3 regions of the Pseudomonas sp. GW823-FHT06B06 genome follow, and region 1 is predicted to be linked to each of the others. Evidence: predicted binding sites of a transcription regulator. Region 1 holds the regulator's gene; each other region holds the start of a gene.
The links. The regulator sigma-54, encoded in region 1, starts transcription at its own class of promoters, with help from an activator protein. The targets are predictions, from matches to a motif close to ANTGGCATNNANNTTGCTNT.
Positions count from the first base shown of each region.

Region 1 (4,481 bases):
TTCGTCGGCATCCAGGTACAGGACATCGCACTGGATGTGGCGACTGCGCACTTCTGCCAGTAACTCGGGGAACCGCGACAAGTGGCTTGGCAGGTTGCGAGCATCGATGGACACGGCAACCAGTGGCTGTGCCAGTTCGGTGTGTATCAGCGCTCGCTCGGCCAGTTCAGGCAGCAACCCGGCAGGCAGGTTGTCAATGCAGTAGTAGCCGTTGTCCTCGAGGACGTCGAGGGCGGTACTTTTACCTGAGCCGGAGCGGCCGCTGACGATGATCAAGCGCATGATTACTGCCCGTTCTGCTCGTCCAGGACAACCTGATACAAGGCTTGATTGCTCGCAGCGTTGCGCAGTTTGTCGCGCACGTCCTTGCGGTCGAGCATGCTGGCAATCTGGCGCAACAACTCAAGGTGCGCATCGGTAGCGGCTTGCGGGACCAGTAGCACGAACAACAGGTCAACCGGAGCGCCGTCGATGGCGTCGAAATCGATAGGGGCGTCCAGGTGCATCAAGGCACTGATGGGCGCATCACAGCCCTTTAGACGGCAGTGGGGAATGGCGATGCCATTACCAAAGCCGGTGGAGCCGAGTTTTTCACGGGCGACCAGGCTCTCGAAAACATCCTGCATGGCCAGATCCGGCACTTCGCGATGGATGAGGTTGGCAATTTGCTCGAGGGCTTTCTTTTTACTGCCGCCCGGCACGTTCACCAGGGAACGGCCGGGGGTCAGGATGCTTTCAAGTCGGATCATGGGTTGGGAGTGTTAACGACCCGTAGCGCCCTGGAGGAGGCTCTGAGTCTTTTCCTTATGCTTTTTGAGTTGTTTATCCAGCTTGTCGGTCAGTGCGTCGATTGCCGCGTACATATCGGTATGTTCCGCGTTGGCGACGACCTCATTGCCGGGTATATGCAGCGTGGCTTCGATTTTCTGCTTCAACTTTTCGACGCACATCGTGACTTGCACGTTGGTGATCTTGTCGAAATGCCCCTCGAGCTTCTTGAACTTGAGCTCGACGTATTCACGCAGGGGCTTGGTCACTTCCAGTTGGTGTCCACTGATGTTGACTTGCATACAGCTTCTCCTTCGTTGCCAGTGCATAAAGCGGCAGATCCAGATGATCTGCCACTGGAACGCTGTGGCGTGGCCCTACATCAACCGCTTGCGTTCGCTCGAAGGCGCGATCCCGAGGGATTCGCGGTACTTGGCGACGGTGCGGCGAGCCACCTGAATGCCTTGTGCCTCCAGTAAACCAGCGATCTTGCTGTCACTCAACGGCTTTTTCTGATTTTCCGCCGCCACCAGTTTTTTGATGATCGCGCGAATCGCCGTGGACGAGCATTCTCCGCCCTCGGAGGTGCTGACGTGACTGGAGAAAAAGTATTTCAGTTCATAAATGCCCCGAGGGGTATGCATGAATTTCTGCGTGGTAACCCGCGAAATCGTCGACTCATGCATGCCGACCGCTTCGGCGATGTCATGCAGGACCAATGGCTTCATGGCTTCGTCGCCATACTCCAGGAAGCCGCGCTGATGCTCGACGATCTGCGTGGCCACTTTCATCAGGGTTTCGTTGCGGCTTTGCAGGCTCTTGATGAACCAGCGGGCTTCCTGCAGTTGATTGCGCATGAAGGTGTTGTCGGCGCTGGTGTCGGCACGACGAACGAAGCCCGCATACTGGGCGTTGACCCTCAGGCGGGGCACCGACTCCTGGTTGAGCTCCACCAGCCAGCGTTCGTTATCCTTGCGCACGATCACGTCCGGAACCACGTATTCGGCTTCGGTCGACTCGATTTGCGAGCCCGGGCGCGGGTTGAGGCTCTGGACCAGCTCGATCACCTGGCGCAGCTCATCTTCCTTGAGCTTCATGCGGCGCATCAGCTGGCTGTAGTCGCGGCTGCCGAGCAAGTCGATATAGTCAGTGACCAGGCGCTTGGCTTCGGCCAGCCAAGGCGTCTTGGCGGGCAGTTGGCGCAATTGCAACAGCAGGCATTCACCCAGGTTGCGTGCGCCGATGCCGGCAGGTTCGAATTGCTGGATGCGGTGCAGGACGGCTTCGATTTCGTCCAGTTCGATGTCCAGTTCCGGATCGAAGGCTTCGAGGATTTCCTCCAGCGTCTCGTCCAGGTAGCCCTGGTTGTTGATGCAGTCGATCAGGGTCACGGCGATCAGGCGATCGGTGTCGGACATCGGTGCCAGGTTCAATTGCCACAGCAGGTGGCTTTGCAGGCTCTCGCCGGCTGATGTGCGGGTGGTGAAATCCCACTCGTCGTCATCGTTGCTCGGCAGGCTGCTGGCGCTGGTCTGGTAGACGTCTTCCCAGGCGGTGTCGACAGGCAGTTCGTTGGGAATGCGCTCGTTCCAGTCGCCTTCCTCGATATTATCGACGGTCGTGGCGCTTTCCTGGTAGGAGGGTTCCTGGGTGTCGGTACTGGGTTTGTGTTCGGCGTTGTCGGCCAGCGGGTCGGAATTGTCGAAGTCGTCGCCTTCTTCCTGGCGCTCGAGCATCGGATTGGACTCCAGGGCCTCCTGGATTTCCTGTTGCAGGTCCAGGGTCGACAATTGGAGCAGGCGGATGGCCTGTTGCAGCTGCGGTGTCATCGTCAGCTGCTGGCCCATTCTCAAGACTAGCGATGGTTTCATGGCAGGGGCTTAACACCTTATTCGCCGGCGCACATGCGCCATCCACTACAGGGCGCCGGAGCGCCAAACATAAGCAAATTATATGCCCGAAACCGCGGCGTTTGCCTAGAGCGCTGTAACAATAAAAAAAGGTTGATTTTTTATTGCGCCAAGCGCTCTGCCGACTCGCCGGACACCGCGATGCTTACAGGCGGAATTCATGCCCCAGGTACACTTCTTTCACCAGGTCATTGGCCAGGATGGTTTCAGCGTCGCCTTCGGCGATCAGTTGACCATCGTTGACAATATAGGCGGTTTCGCAGATATCCAGGGTTTCGCGGACGTTGTGGTCGGTGATCAGTACGCCGATGCCCTTGGCCTTGAGGTGGTGGATGATCTGCTTGATGTCACCCACGGAGATCGGGTCAACGCCGGCGAACGGTTCGTCGAGCAGGATGAATTTCGGGTTGGTGGCCAGTGCCCGGGCGATTTCCACGCGACGGCGTTCGCCACCGGACAGGCTCATGCCGAGGTTGTCGCGGATGTGGCTGATGTGGAACTCCTGCAGCAGGCTTTCCAGTTCCTTGCGGCGACCGGCCTTGTCGAGTTCCTTGCGGGTCTCGAGGATGGCCATGATGTTGTCGGCCACGGAGAGTTTGCGGAAGATCGACGCTTCTTGCGGCAGATAACCGATACCCGCCTTGGCACGACCGTGCATCGGCTGGTGGCTGACATCGAGGTCATCAATCAGCACGCGCCCCTGATCAGCCTGTACCAGGCCGACGATCATGTAGAAGCAGGTGGTCTTGCCGGCGCCGTTGGGGCCGAGCAGGCCGACGATCTGGCCGCTGTCGATGGACAGGCTGACGTCTCGCACGACCTGGCGGCTCTTGTAGCTCTTGGCCAGGTGCTGGGCTTTCAGAGTTGCCATTAAGGGGCCTTTTGCTCGTCGGTTTTCTTTTTCGGCTGGATCACCATGTCGATGCGCGGACGCGACTCGGTCACCTTGCTGCCCGTTGCGCGACCGGCGCTGGCCAGCTTTTTCTCGGTGTCATAGACGATTTTCTCGCCTTGAGTGACGTTGCTGTCCTTGTCGATGACCTTGGCGCGGTCGATCAGCACGACACGATTTTGCTTGGCGAGGTACTGGATGGTCACGCCCCATCCCTGCACGGGCTTGGTGTCGCCTGCGGTCTGCAGTTGCTCGAAGTAGGCCAGGTTACCCACCGAGGTCACCACGTCGACGTCGCCATCGGGGGCGCGGGTCATGGTCACCTTGTTGCCCTTGACAATGATCGAGCCCTGGGTGATGACCACATCGCCCGTATAGGTGGCCACACCGTTCTTGTCGTCCAGTTGGGCGTCGTCGGCCTGGATGCGGATGGGTTGCTGCTGATCGTCCGGCAGAGCCCAGGCGCTCACGCTTCCCAGTGCTGCGCCCAGACTGAGCAAAATAGGGAGGGTTTTAACGAGCCTCATACTGTCCTCTTACGTTCGATAGCAGGTGTATCCTGCTTTCTTTCAAATACGCCTTCATGCCGACACCAGTCGATACACCGCCAGCGCCGTCGATTCTAACGGGTTGCTGGGTCTGCGCATATTGCTGCTGCGGGAACACGGTCATGCGAGTACTGGTGATCAGGGTGTCGCGGTTCTTTTCGTCGGTACGCTTGACGCGCACGTTGTCGATCAGTTCGACCTCGGTCCCGCCGGAGTTCACCTCACCGTGATCGCTGGTCACATGCCACGGAAAATCAGTGCCGCGGTACATGTTCAGGTCGGGTTTGGTCACCAGCGTGATGTCGGTTGCCTTGACGTGCTCGGCTTTTTCCGACGTCATTTCGTATTGCACCTTGCCGTCTT
Region 1 is NZ_JBXAHO010000002.1:117,280-121,760, reverse strand. Features, by position in the region: gene rapZ (RNase adapter RapZ) at 1-282, opposite strand, end outside; gene ptsN (PTS IIA-like nitrogen regulatory protein PtsN) at 285-749, opposite strand; gene hpf (ribosome hibernation-promoting factor, HPF/YfiA family) at 762-1,070, opposite strand; gene AC1Q8Q_RS02230 (RNA polymerase factor sigma-54) at 1,146-2,639, opposite strand; gene lptB (LPS export ABC transporter ATP-binding protein) at 2,824-3,549, opposite strand; gene lptA (lipopolysaccharide transport periplasmic protein LptA) at 3,549-4,097, opposite strand; gene lptC (LPS export ABC transporter periplasmic protein LptC) at 4,084-4,481, opposite strand, start outside.

Region 2 (4,481 bases), on a different contig from region 1:
TTCGCCGGCCCGGGCCGCTTCGATTGCCGCGTTCAGCGCCAGCAGATTGGTCTGCTCGGCAATGCTGTGAATCACGTTGACCACACCGTTGATCTTCTTGCTGTCCTCGGCGAGGCGCTGGATCATCTCGGCGGTCTGCTGCACCCCGGTAGACAGTCCGGCAATCGATCGCTGTACCCGCATGACCACTTCCTGCCCGCTGCCGGCCAAGGTGTCGGCAGATTGCGAAAGGTCTCGGGTGGCACCGGCGTGCTGGGCGATGTGATAGACGGTGGCGGTCATTTCATTGATGGCCGTTGCCGCCTGATCGGTTTCGCTCTGCTGGCCAAGCATGCCATGACGCACTTCATTCATGTTCGATGCCAGGCGTGCGGCACCTTCGTCCAGTTGTCGGACGGTGCTGGCGACGGTGCTGACCACGCCTTGGTAACCGGCCTGCATGGCGTTGAAAGCGTTGGCCATCTGCCCGACTTCGTCGCTGCAAGTCAGCGGGACACGGGCCGACAAGTCGCCAGTTTTTTCAACGTGGAGCATCACGTCTTTCAGGGTATTGAGTTGACTGAGCAAAAAGCGAATCAACAACTGTGAGGCACCGAGCATTGCCAGCATCAGGATAAACACCGCCAGCGCATAATTGACAACACGTTCGCTGAACACCTGGCCCAGGCTTGGGCCATGGGCAATCAAGGCGACCCGCTGGCCGTCCGTGCGGGTGAAGACTTCGGCGCCGATCGGCGGGTTGTCACCGAAATATGGCAGCGCGTCGAACTCGACCCAGCCGGTGGCATCGGCCAGTGCCTGCAGCGGCTGTCCGTCCAGCCGCGGTGCCTGGCCGTGATCGAAGGTCAGCAGGTTCCCGGCCCTGGGCAGCGGCTGCCCGGCAGGCCAGGCTTCGAGCAATCGCGCCTGGGCCTGGGCCGATTCCTGGGCGGCATGGCTGCGGGCTTGTTGTTCGAGCTGCACGGCATAAAACACCAGCAGTAGCGTGGTGACGAAAGCGACGGCGTTCACCGCCCAGAATTTGTACTTCAGCGAGATATTGCTAAGCCAGGCACCCATGGAGGTCTTCTCTGATAGCGGAAACAGTTTTGGCAAGGTGCCATTATTGTGCCGCTATTGTTGGGCTGAACGCTTGATGCAGGTCAAGATTGCGAGGCTTGCTTGCAAGACGCCATCGCAGGGCGTAATGCGCTATCCTGCGCGCCCTGAAAATTTACCAGCTACAGGATCCGCCCCCATGAAAGCCGCCCTCATCGAACTCATCAGCAACATCAGCTCCGGGTGCATGGCCGATGACGAAATCGAGAAAGTCGCTGATGAAGCGGCCCAGGCTTATGCTGATCCAGCGGCTTTCCTGAGCGCCAACCCGGACATCAACTACGACGACAGCTTCCCGATCCCGCTGGGTGAGTGGGTCGTGGTTGGCAGCCTGCCCGATACCGTGCTGTTTCAGGCCGACACCTATGTGGACCTGTTTGCCCAGATCGTCGCCTCGTTCGGCCCCGGGGTAGAGTTCAATCTCAAGCCCAAGCAGTTGGCCAGGACCGAAGCCCTGACCGCACTGAATCGCATCCAGGTGCAGATGAGCAGCCTGAACAAGGAAAACGGTGGCTACACGCTGATGAACTTCAGCCAATTGCTGGACGATGAACTGCAAGTGGTGCTGGTCTACGGCAATGCCGTGCCTCGGGTGCTCGAACTGTGCGCGCAAGTCGGCATCGCCGCTGCGCCATCGCTGGAAGCCTTGAAAGTGGCGATCCACGTCTGAACCGGTAAAGCTGTCAAAAAAAGGGAACCCTGTTCACGGCGGGCTATCCTAAGAGGGCATATCACTCTTCAGGAGCGTCATCATGGGTTCCACGTTCAATAGCCTGGTTGGCTTGATCATTCTTGCCCTGGATATCTGGGCAATCATCAACGTGCTGAAAAGTGGCGCCGAGACCGGAATGAAAATCTTCTGGGTGCTGTTGATCCTGTTGCTGCCGGTTCTGGGCCTGATCATCTGGGCCATTGCGGGCCCACGAGGAAATGTGCGCATCTGAAGCGAAACACTCGCCGGAACATTGCCCGGCGCCCGAGGTCGAGATAGGTGTAAGCCCATCCATGGGTTTTATCGAGGAGGCACCGATGCAAAGGTGGAAAGTCACTTTCGTGGATGATCATGGTGAAGTAATCGATGAAGAATTCGAGTGCGAGGAGTGCCCGAGTCACGAAGAGGCCGCCAAACTCATCAAGGCGCGATTGCTTCCCGTGGCCGCCGAACTGGATCTGAACGACTATGAGGGCCGCACCCCGGATGCAGGCGTCAAAAGCCTGAAGGCCCAGAACAGTATTGAAATTCGCAGCATCACCCCCGTCTGAACCTCTTCTCGTTATCGACTACAGCAGAACCAGGCCTTGGCAGCGGCTCTATCTTGGGGCTACTCTGCAAGCGAGATCAGCGAATGGATCGCTAAGGTCTGGTCTTGTCAGCTCCATGCTTGTTTCCCGTCGCGCGCACCCTTGGGTTCGCACAAGGGAGTACGGAAAGTCTATCCATCAGTTTGAGGAGGACGTTTCATGAGCACAGCCTATCAAGAAGACATCAGCAGCAGTGTGTTGCGCCGCATGAAAGAAGGCGGTTTTGATTTTTCCCGGTTCCATCCCATCGAGTTCTACGCCATTTTCCCGGACGAGGAGCGGGCACGCAGGGCGGCAGGTCATTTTCACCGTGGTGAATCCCTGGATGCGCAAATCAGTGTGCGCGACGATGGCGCCTGGGCTTTGGAGTTGTGCAAGGTCATGTATGCGACCTACGACGACATTGGCGATTTCGAACAGGGTTTCGAGGCAGTGGTCGAGCCTCTGGGCGGCATCATCGAAGGCTGGGGTGTGAAACAGGAGGTACGAGGGCGACTCGCATAAACCTATGAACAGTTACAAACAGCAATGACGGCTAACCTTCGGGTTGGCCGTTTTCGTTTTTGTCGATGGCAATCGAACAAGGCCGACCCGTTCGCCGGCAAGCCGGCGCCTACGGTCTATGCTGGTGATGGGCGACGACAACGCCTTGCAATGAAGCGGGGGCCGTCAGGTGGGGGCATTTGCCGCACAGGATTGGTGCGGCGCTCGCGTGGTGATTATCCAACCGATTGAAATCAAAGCGTTTCTGCCGATGGCACGGGCCTTGCGAAGGCCTGTATGTCCGGGTGACAAGGAGTACGGCATGATCCGCACCTATTTTGATGAGATGTACGACGCTGGCGGCCAGGTCCGCCCGCATTATCGGGAGTTTGCCCGTTGGCTGGCCGAGACGCCTGACGAGCTTCTGGCACAACGGCGACGCGAGGCCGATCTGCTGTTTCATCGCGCCGGGATTACCTTCACGCTCTACGGTGATGAGCAGGGCACAGAGCGCCTGATTCCCTTCGACACCATCCCGCGCAGTATCCCCGCCAGTGAATGGCGCGTGGTCGAGCGCGGCTGTATCCAGCGGGTCAAGGCGTTGAACATGTTTCTCGCCGACCTTTACCACGAGCAGCGCATTATCAAGGCCGGGATCATTCCGGCCGAGCAGGTGCTGGCCAACGAGCAGTACCAGTTGGCGATGCAAGGCCTGGACCTGCATCGGGATATCTATTCGCACATTTCCGGCGTCGACCTGGTGCGCGACGGCGACGGCACGTACTACGTGCTCGAAGACAATCTTCGTACACCGAGCGGCGTCAGCTACATGCTCGAAGACCGCAAGATGATGATGCGCCTGTTCCCCGAGTTGTTTGCGGCCCAGCGCATTGCCCCCATCGACCATTACCCGAACCTGTTGCTCGACACCCTGAAAAGCTCAAGCCCGATCGAAAATCCGAGTGTCGTGGTGCTGACGCCGGGGCGCTTCAACAGCGCCTTCTTCGAGCATGCATTCCTGGCGCGAGAAATGGGCGTGGAGCTGGTGGAGGGTGCGGACCTGTTCGTGCGTGACGACAAGGTGTTCATGCGCACCACCGACGGGCCGAAAGCCGTCGATGTGATTTACCGCCGTCTCGACGATGCGTTCCTTGACCCGCTGGCGTTCAATCCCGACTCGATGCTGGGCGTGCCCGGCCTGCTGTCGTCCTATCGTTCGGGCAATGTCGTGTTGGCGAACGCCATCGGAACCGGGGTGGCAGACGACAAATCGGTGTATCCATTCGTCACCGACATGATCCGTTTCTACCTGGACGAAGAACCGATCCTGAAAAACGTACCCACGTGGCAGTGTCGCAATCCTTCTGAGCTGTCCCACGTCCTGGCCAACCTTCCGGAGCTCGTGGTCAAGGAAACCCAGGGCTCCGGCGGCTACGGAATGCTGGTGGGGCCCGCGGCGAGCGCAGCGGAAATCGAAGCCTTCCGCGCGCGCATCATCGCCAAGCCCCATGCCTACATCGCACAGCCGACACTGTCGCTGTCGACCTGTCCGACCTTTGTCGAAAGCGGCATCGCGCCACGCCATATCGACCTGCGTC
Region 2 is NZ_JBXAHO010000004.1:95,700-100,180, reverse strand. Features, by position in the region: gene AC1Q8Q_RS04875 (methyl-accepting chemotaxis protein) at 1-1,059, opposite strand, end outside; gene AC1Q8Q_RS04870 (hypothetical protein) at 1,238-1,768, shown strand; gene AC1Q8Q_RS04865 (PLDc N-terminal domain-containing protein) at 1,851-2,042, shown strand; gene AC1Q8Q_RS04860 (hypothetical protein) at 2,128-2,361, shown strand; gene AC1Q8Q_RS04855 (ribonuclease E inhibitor RraB) at 2,560-2,904, shown strand; gene AC1Q8Q_RS04850 (circularly permuted type 2 ATP-grasp protein) at 3,206-4,481, shown strand, end outside.
Region 2: a site for sigma-54 is predicted at 3,154-3,173, ahead of AC1Q8Q_RS04850 (circularly permuted type 2 ATP-grasp protein). Genes of this name have one in related genera too.

Region 3 (4,481 bases), on a different contig from region 1:
AAACATGGTGTTGGGCAGGGTGTCGACGACAGTGCCTTCCATTTCGAAGCTGTCTTCTTTCGACATGCAGTAAAGCCCTCGGTGTCCAATGAATGGCCCGGTGCAACTGCGCCAGGCAAAAGCGGCGTGCATTGTGCCCGAAAAATGGTGTTTAAGCCAAGGGGTTTAGGGCTTGCTCTAGTTCAGAACGACCCAGCGCTGGTTTATCAGCAGTTCGATGGGGCGATACTGGGTCTTGTAGCTCATTTTTTTGCAGTTCTTGATCCAGTAGCCCAGGTAAACTGCGTCCAGCCCCAGGCGCCGGGCTTCGGCGATTTGCCACAGTATCGCGTAGCGCCCCAGGCTGCGGCGCTCTTCGCCGGGCTCATAGAAGGTGTAGACCGCCGACAGACCGTTCGGCAGAAGGTCGGTGACGGCGATGGCCAGTAGACGACCCTGGAGGCGAAATTCGTAGAACCGCGAAAAAGGCAGGTCGCGAACCAGAAAGGTCGAGAACTGATCGCGGCTGGGCGGGTACATGTCGCCATCGGCATGGCGTTCTTCAATGTAGCGCTGATAAAGATCGAAATATTCTTCGCTGAAACCTGGCTTGGCGGGGCGGACCTGCAAGTCGGCGTTGCGTTTGAAAATGCGTTTTTGCTGACGATTGGGCGTGAATTGCCCTACCGGAATGCGTGCCGGTACGCACGCATTGCAATTCTGGCAATGGGGGCGATACAGGTGGTCGCCACTGCGCCGAAAACCCATCTCGGAAAGATCTGCATACACGTGCACATCCATGGGCTGGCTAGGGTCGAGAAACAGGGTGGTGGCCTGCTCCTCGGGCAGATAGCTGCAGGAGTGGGGTTGAGTGGCATAAAACTTCAAACGCGCCAACTCGGTCATGATCAACCCTCGGAAAGCTTTTGGATAAGTGTAAGCCACGCGGGCCAAAGTCGCTCAGCAAACCCAGGTTGCACGATTGGGCTGATCCAGATGCCGCGCCAGGTAATCGGCAAACACCCGGCGCGGAATCGCTCGCGCACCCAGGCTATGCAAATGATCGGTGGGCATCTGGCAATCGATGAGCACGAAACCCGAGTCTTTCAGATGTCGTACCAGTGTGGCAAAGCCAAATTTCGACGCGTTGTCGGCCAGGCTGAACATGGATTCGCCGAAAAACAGCTGGCCCATCGCCAGTCCATATAGCCCGCCCACCAGTTGATCCTGGTCCCAGACCTCCACCGAGTGCGCATGGCCGCGTTTGTGCAGTTCGATGTAGGCGTCCTGCATGGCTTCGGTGATCCAGGTGCCGTCCGCATATTCCCGGGGGGCGGCGCAGGCGCGTATGACCGCGGCAAAATCCTGGTCGAAGGTCACTTGGTAGCGTTGTTGGCGCAGCAGTTTGTTCAGGCTGCGGGACACGTGCAGTTCATCGGGAAACAGCACGGTGCGAGGGTCCGGCGACCACCAGAGGATCGGCTGGCCTTCGGAAAACCAGGGGAAGCAGCCATGGCGGTAGGCCTGGATCAGTCGATCGGCGGACAGGTCGCCACCGGCCGCCAGCAATCCATTGGGATCGCGCATGGCCTTTTCCAGGGCCGGGAACGTCAGGGTGTTGCGTTGTAACCAGGTCAGCATGGCATCAGGGCTTACAGAAGGGGAGGGCGATGGCGGGCGTAAGCCCGCCGTGAAGTTTGCCGTCAAACAGTGGGAATGTCGTCGAGGTATTTTTCTGCGTCCAGGGCGGCCATGCAGCCGGCGCCCGCAGAGGTGACGGCCTGGCGATAGACGTGATCGGCGACGTCACCCGCGGCAAACACCCCTTCGATGGCGGTTGCCGTCGCATTGCCTTCGCTGCCACCGTTGACCAGCAGATAGCCGTCACGCATTTCCAGCTGGCCGGCGAACAGGTCGGTATTGGGCTTGTGGCCGATGGCGATGAACACGCCGGTCAGGGGCAGCTCAGTGATTGCGCCGGTATGACTGTCGCGCAGGCGCGCACCGGTCACGCCGCTGGCGTCGCCCAGCACTTCGTCCAGATTCTGGTTCCAGTGCAGGCGAATATTGCCCTTGGCGGCTTTTTCAAAGAGTTTGTCCTGAAGAATTTTTTCCGAGCGCAACTTGTCGCGACGGTGAATCAGATGGACTTCCCGGGCAATGTTCGACAGATAAAGCGCTTCTTCAACGGCGGTATTACCGCCGCCCACCACCGCGACCACCTGGTTGCGATAGAAGAAGCCGTCGCAGGTGGCGCAGGCTGAAACCCCTTTGCCGGCAAATGTCTCTTCCGAAGGCAAGCCCAGATACTGGGCCGAGGCTCCCGTGGCGATAATCAGTGCGTCGCAGGTATAAGTGCCGCTGTCACCGATAAGTTCGAAGGGGCGCTGCTGCAACTTGGCGGTATGGATGTGGTCGTAAACGATCTCGGTGGCAAAGCGCTCGGCGTGTTTTTGCATGCGCTCCATCAAGACCGGGCCAGTCAGGCCTTCGACATCGCCTGGCCAGTTATCGACTTCCACGGTGGTAGTGAGCTGGCCACCTGCCTGTATGCCGGTAATCACAACGGGCTTGAGGTTGGCGCGAGCGGCATACACGGCTGCGCTGTAACCCGCGGGGCCGGATCCCAGGATGATCAGGCGGGAATGCTTCGCTACGCTCATAAAAACACCTCATAAGCCTTTGTCACAAAAGAGAATGCGTGCTCAAATTGAGTCGCACGTAATGTGCTGTTGACTATGCTACACCCAAGAGTTGCCAGCATGGCATCGGACGTACAAACCCGTACAATGCCTGGCTATAACAGTGTTTGTAACAAAATCGGCATCGCATTTCGTGTTTATGAAAACCGATGCGCAGTGTTAAAAGTAGTCCCGGTTACGCCTGTTAACTTTTTTACCTGCCTGGATTGGGCAGTTTTATAGTCATTCAACAGATGGACGCGCCGTTGGCGCAGGAAAAACAGGTTTTGAAGAAATCCACCGCAGCACCCAAAACAGTTGTTCCACTCTGGCGTCAGCACCTGCACTACCGCCTCAAGGAAGGTGCATTGATCGCCATCGGTGCGTTGTGCCTGTTCCTGATGATGGCCTTGCTGACCTATGGCAAGGACGATCCGGGCTGGAGCCACAACAGCAAGATCGAGGACGTTCAAAACTTCGGCGGCCCGGCGGGTTCCTACAGCGCCGATATCCTGTTCATGGTGCTGGGTTACTTTGCCTATATCTTCCCGTTATTGCTGGCGATCAAGGCCTATCAGATCTTCCGCCAACGCCACGAGCCATGGGAGTGGAGCGGCTGGCTGTTCTCCTGGCGCCTGATCGGCCTGGTGTTCCTGGTGCTGTCCGGTGCCGCGCTGGCGCATATTCATTTCCATGCCGCGACCGGTCTGCCGGCTGGCGCTGGGGGAGCGCTGGGCGAGAGCCTTGGCGACCTGGCGAAGAACGCGCTGAACATCCAGGGCAGCACGCTGCTGTTCATCGCCTTGTTCCTGTTCGGTCTCACGGTATTCACCGACCTGTCATGGTTCAAGGTGATGGACGTTACCGGCAAGATCACCCTCGACCTGTTCGAGCTGTTCCAGGGTGCCGCCAATCGCTGGTGGGCAGCCCGTACCGAGCGCAAGCAACTGGTGGCGCAGCTGCGTGAAGTCGATGAGCGCGTGCACGACGTGGTCGCGCCAACCGTCACCGACAAGCGCGAACAGGCCAAGGTCAAGGAACGCCTGATCGAGCGCGAGCAGGCCCTGAGCAAGCACATGTCCGAGCGCGAGAAGCAGGTGCCACCGGTGATTGCCCCAGCGCCACCCAAGCCGCCAGCGCCGAGCAAGCGCGTGGAAAAAGAAAAGCAGGCGCCGTTGTTCGTCGACAGCGCCGTGGAGGGCACTTTGCCGCCGATCTCGATTCTCGACCCGGCGGAAAAGAAGCAACTCAATTACTCGCCCGAGTCCCTGGCGGCCGTCGGCCACCTGCTGGAAATCAAGCTCAAGGAATTCGGCGTCGAAGTCAACGTGGATTCGATCCACCCGGGTCCGGTGATTACCCGTTACGAGATCCAGCCAGCGGCCGGGGTCAAGGTCAGCCGTATCTCCAACCTGGCGAAAGACCTGGCGCGTTCCCTGGCCGTGACCAGCGTGCGTGTGGTGGAAGTGATTCCGGGCAAGACCACGGTCGGTATCGAGATTCCCAACGAAGACCGGCAGATCGTGCGCTTCTCTGAAGTGCTGTCGACCCCCGAGTACGACAACTTCAAGTCCCCGGTCACCCTGGCCCTGGGCCATGACATCGGCGGCAAGCCGGTGATCACCGACCTGGCGAAGATGCCGCACCTGTTGGTGGCCGGTACGACCGGTTCCGGTAAGTCGGTGGGGGTGAACGCGATGATCCTGTCGATCCTGTTCAAGTCCGGCCCGGAAGACGCCAAGCTGATCATGATCGACCCGAAAATGCTCGAACTGTCGATCTATGAAGGCATTCCGCACCTGCTGTGCCCGGTGGTCACCG
Region 3 is NZ_JBXAHO010000038.1:51,648-56,128, forward strand. Features, by position in the region: gene infA (translation initiation factor IF-1) at 1-66, opposite strand, end outside; gene AC1Q8Q_RS26080 (arginyltransferase) at 178-885, opposite strand; gene aat (leucyl/phenylalanyl-tRNA--protein transferase) at 940-1,620, opposite strand; gene trxB (thioredoxin-disulfide reductase) at 1,683-2,642, opposite strand; gene AC1Q8Q_RS26095 (DNA translocase FtsK) at 2,915-4,481, shown strand, end outside.
Region 3: a site for sigma-54 is predicted at 2,693-2,712, ahead of AC1Q8Q_RS26095 (DNA translocase FtsK). Genes of this name have one in related genera too.